Regions from separate parts of the Vibrio sp. Vb0937 genome, predicted to be linked through region 2. Evidence: predicted binding sites of a transcription regulator. Region 2 holds the regulator's gene; the other holds the start of a gene.
What was found. The regulator MetJ, encoded in region 2, represses methionine synthesis genes. The targets are predictions, from matches to a motif close to TTAGACNTNTANANGTCTAA.
Positions count from the first base shown of each region.

Region 1: a site for MetJ is predicted at 1,515-1,534, ahead of metK (methionine adenosyltransferase). Genes of this name have one in related genera too.

Region 1 covers NZ_JAWOTK010000016.1:19,170-21,645, reverse strand. Annotated here, with positions in the region: gene tkt (transketolase) at 1-1,298, opposite strand, end outside; gene metK (methionine adenosyltransferase) at 1,614-2,476, shown strand, end outside.
Region 2 covers NZ_JAWOTK010000035.1:1,460-3,935, reverse strand. Annotated here, with positions in the region: gene R7P67_RS21335 (O-succinylhomoserine (thiol)-lyase) at 1-631, opposite strand, end outside; gene metJ (met regulon transcriptional regulator MetJ) at 857-1,177, shown strand; gene R7P67_RS21325 (malic enzyme-like NAD(P)-binding protein) at 1,291-2,476, opposite strand, start outside.

The DNA of each region.
Region 1 (2,476 bases), on a different contig from region 2:
GTTGCGCCGTAAGGAACGAAACCACCGTGCAATGCGATACCGTTGATGATAGCGGTCATACCGAATTCACGCACACCGTAGTGGATGTAGTTGCCAGAGAAGTCCTCCATTTCTAGAGACTTAGAACCAGACCACATGGTCAGGTTAGAAGGCGCTAGGTCAGCAGAACCACCCATAAACTCAGGAAGCATTTGACCAAACGCTTCTAGTGCATTTTGCGATGCTTTACGTGATGCAATGTTCGCTGGGTTTGCTTGAAGATCGGCAATGATTTGGTTCGCTTTTTCTTCCCACTGTGCAGGAAGTTCGCCGTTTAGACGTCGTTTAAGCTCTGCCGCTTCTGCAGGGTAAGCTGCAGCGTATGCTTCGAATTTTTCATTCCAAGCTGCTTCTTTCGCGGCGCCCGCTTCTTTTGCATCCCACTCAGCGTAAACATCTGCCGGGATCTCAAATGGGCCGTACTCCCAACCTAGGTATTCGCGAGCCGCTTGGATTTCATCGTGACCTAGTGGTGCACCGTGACAGTCGTGCGAACCAGACTTGTTAGGAGAACCGAAACCGATAATTGTTTTGGTACAGATAAGCGTAGGACGTGGGTCCGCTTTTGCTGCTTCAATTGCTGCGTTGATCGCGTCTGAGTCGTGACCATCGACTGCTGGGATTACATGCCAGCCGTACGCTTCAAAACGCTTAGGTGTATCGTCAGAGAACCAGCCTTCAACGTGACCGTCGATAGAAATGCCGTTGTCATCCCAGAACGCGATCAGTTTGCCTAGACCTAACGTCCCAGCAAGAGAGCATGCTTCATGCGAGATGCCTTCCATTAGACAGCCGTCACCCATGAACACATACGTAAAGTGGTCAACGATATCGTGACCTTCTTTGTTGAACTGTGCCGCTAGTGCTTTCTCTGCGATCGCCATACCAACAGCGTTAGTGATGCCTTGACCTAGAGGACCAGTTGTTGTCTCGATACCAGGCGCGTAGCCGTACTCTGGGTGACCTGGGGTTTTTGAGTGCAATTGACGGAAGTTTTTCAGATCGTCAATAGATAGCTCGTAACCGCTTAAGTGCAGTAGAGAGTAAATAAGCATTGACCCATGACCGTTTGACAGCACAAAGCGATCGCGGTCGGCCCACTCTGGGTTTGAAGGGTTATGGTTTAGGTGAGAGCGCCAAAGAACTTCAGCGATATCAGCCATACCCATTGGTGCGCCTGGGTGGCCTGAGTTAGCTTGTTGAACACCATCCATGCTTAGAGCACGAATTGCATTGGCAAGATGTTTACGAGACGACATGTCTGCTCCTGAGTACATTAAGCGAAACGAAAAGTAGGTCATAATTCTCTCAAAGCCCTGTTGGGTGTGCAAACGTTTTCCAGTCCAAAACCTCACAAATATTGCACCTTTCGCGCCAAATCGTTCGAGGTTCTTAAAATTATCAATAAATCAGGCAAACGTTTGGTTATAACAAAAACCAAAAAAGAGCTTGTAATTCGAGCAATCAAATTTAGAATAGACGTCTAGATGTAGATACACCTACAAAAATTAGTATTAATTTGCGCTGGAGAGTTTATCATTCCCCAGTTTTAAACCAGATATAGTGGAGCTAACATGGCTAAGCACCTGTTTACTTCTGAGTCAGTATCAGAAGGTCATCCAGATAAAATTGCAGACCAGATTTCTGATGCGGTTCTTGACGCGATTCTAGAGCAAGATCCAAAGGCTCGTGTTGCATGTGAGACTTACGTTAAAACCGGTATGGTAATGGTGGGTGGTGAAATCACGACTTCAGCATGGGTAGACATCGAAGAGTTAACTCGTGAAACCGTTCGTGAAATCGGCTACGTACATTCAGATATGGGCTTTGACGCAGATTCTTGTGCGGTACTAAACACAATCGGTAAACAGTCGCCAGATATCAACCAAGGTGTTGATAAAGCTGACCCTAAAGAACAAGGTGCAGGCGACCAAGGCATCATGTTTGGTTACGCTTGTAACGAAACTGAAGTACTAATGCCAGCGCCAATTACTTACTCTCACCGTCTTGTTCAAAAGCAAGCAGAAGTTCGTAAAAACGGCACACTACCTTGGTTGCGTCCTGATGCAAAATCTCAGGTAACATTCCAATACGATCAAGGTAACATCGTTGGTATCGACGCGGTTGTTCTTTCAACTCAACACTGTGACTCAATCTCAACTTCAGACCTGCGTGAAGCGGTAATGGAAGAGATCATTAAGCCAGTGCTACCTTCTGAGTGGATCAACAAAGAAACAAACTTCTTCATTAACCCAACCGGTCGCTTCGTAATCGGTGGTCCTATGGGTGACTGTGGCCTAACTGGTCGTAAGATCATCGTAGATACCTACGGCGGCGCAGCTCGTCACGGTGGCGGTGCGTTTTCTGGTAAAGATCCATCAAAAGTTGACCGTAGTGCAGCATACGCAGCACGCTACGTAGCGAAAAACATCGTAGC
Region 2 (2,476 bases):
CCCCACCAATTACGTCCGAATGACCGTTGATGTACTTTGTTGTGGAGTGGATAACAAAATCCGCACCTAGCTCTAAAGGTTTTTGGTACACGGGTGTCAAAAAGGTATTGTCCACCGCAACTAACGCGCCGACTTGTTTCGCTTTTTCACAGGTAGCTGCAATATCCACTACGCGAACCAGAGGGTTTGACGGAGTTTCTAGCAAAATGAGTTTTGGTTTTTGTGCCAATGCAGCATCTAAAGCCTGTTCGTCTGATTGATCGACAAACTGAACCTTAAAATCGCCTTTGCTAGCTCGGGTATTAAAAAGACGATAGGTGCCGCCATAACAATCGTGAGGAGCAATAATGAGATCATCTGGGCCGAGAAAAGCGGAAACCCATAAATTTAATGCCGACGTACCGCAGTTAGTAACAACCGCTCCTTTTCCAGACTCAAGTTCAGATAGCGCACTTTCCAACAGTCCGCGGTTTGGATTACCAGATCGTGTGTAATCATACTTGGGCACTTCACCAAAAGCAGGAAAACCATAGTTAGTGGAAAGATAAATAGGTGGAACGACAGCATGATATTGGCTGTCTGATTCAATACCAGTGCGTACTGCAATGGTCGCAGGTTTGCGAGTGCTCATGGGTGTATCCTTTCACGGGTAATGACTTCTAAATAGGAATGCGCTATATCTAATGAGTAACATAAAGTGATCAACACGCTTCCTTTGCTGTTATGTTCACTTTACTCGTCAAAAAATGAGACGTCAACACTTCTAGACGTCTATATGTCTTTGCTTATGGCGGTAAATGCAGCTAAAATCAGCACCTAAATTATTTTTAACCGATTACATAAATGAAGGTGTGCAATGGCTGACTGGAATGGCGAATACATTAGCCCATATGCAGAGCACGGCAAAAAAAGCGAACAAGTAAAAAAAATTACCGTCTCTATCCCGCTAAAAGTTTTAAAGGTGCTAACTGATGAGCGTACTCGCCGTCAGATCAATAACTTACGCCATGCAACCAATAGCGAATTGCTATGCGAGGCATTTTTGCACGCGTACACAGGTCAGCCACTTCCGACAGATGAAGACCTTCGTAAAGACCGTCCTGATGATATTCCAACAGAAGTAAAAGCGCTGATGACGGAAATGGGCATCGAATTTGAGTCATTCGACGAAGAATAAAAAAGCCTGATAAGAGGTTTCAGGTAATAACTCTTGCCTCGAGCCAAATGAATGACATAAAAAATGGGACGCAATAGCGTCCCATTTTTTATGTATCACATCTGAAAGATATATTACTCTGCCATGTAGTTTTCAGGCATCTCGATACGAGCTACACCTGAATTAACCGCCGCCTGAGCAACCGCTTTTGCAACACGTGGTAGCAAACGTGAATCCATTGGTTTTGGAATAATATAGTCCGCACCAAACTCTAGCTTATCAACACCTGCAGCCTTCAATACGGCTTCAGGTACAGGCTCTTTTGCTAGCTCACGAATCGCCTCAACGGCTGCAAGTTTCATTTCATCATTGATTTCACTTGCACGCACATCAAGAGCACCGCGGAAAATGAATGGGAAACACAATACGTTGTTAACTTGGTTAGGATAATCACTACGGCCAGTACCCATGATCAAGTCATCACGAACTGCGTGAGCAAGTTCCGGCTTGATTTCAGGATCCGGGTTAGAACATGCGAATACGATTGGCTTATCTGCCATCAACTTCAACGCTTCCGCTGGCAATAGGTTTGGACCAGATACACCTAGGAACAGATCTGCACCTTCAATCACGTCTTCTAGTGTGCGCTTATCTGTATTGTTCGCAAATAGCTGCTTATATTCATTAAGATCATCACGACGAGTGTGAATCACACCTTTGCGATCTAGCATGTAGATTTTTTCGCGCATTGCGCCGCATTTGATCAGAAGCTCCATACACGCTACAGCGGCAGCGCCAGCGCCAAGACAAACAATTGTTGAATCTTCAAGTTTCTTACCTTGAAGTTCGATTGCATTCAGCATACCCGCTGCCGTTACAATAGCAGTACCATGTTGATCATCGTGGAATACTGGTACATCACAACGTTCAATCAGACGCTTTTCAATCTCAAAACAGTCTGGTGCTTTAATATCTTCAAGGTTGATACCGCCAAAAGTGTCTGCAATGCTCGCAACAGTATCAACAAATTCATCGATCGTGCGGTGCTTAACTTCAATATCAATAGAATCAAGACCTGCAAAACGCTTAAACAGTAACGCTTTACCTTCCATCACTGGCTTAGATGCAAGTGGACCTAGGTTACCTAGACCTAGAATAGCGGTACCGTTAGAAATAACAGCAACCATGTTCCCTTTTGCAGTGTACTTGTACACGTTATCCGGGTTTTGTGCGATTTCACGCACTGGCTCTGCAACACCAGGGCTGTAAGCAAGGGCAAGATCACCCGCCGTTTCCGCAGGCTTTGTCAGTTCGACAGCA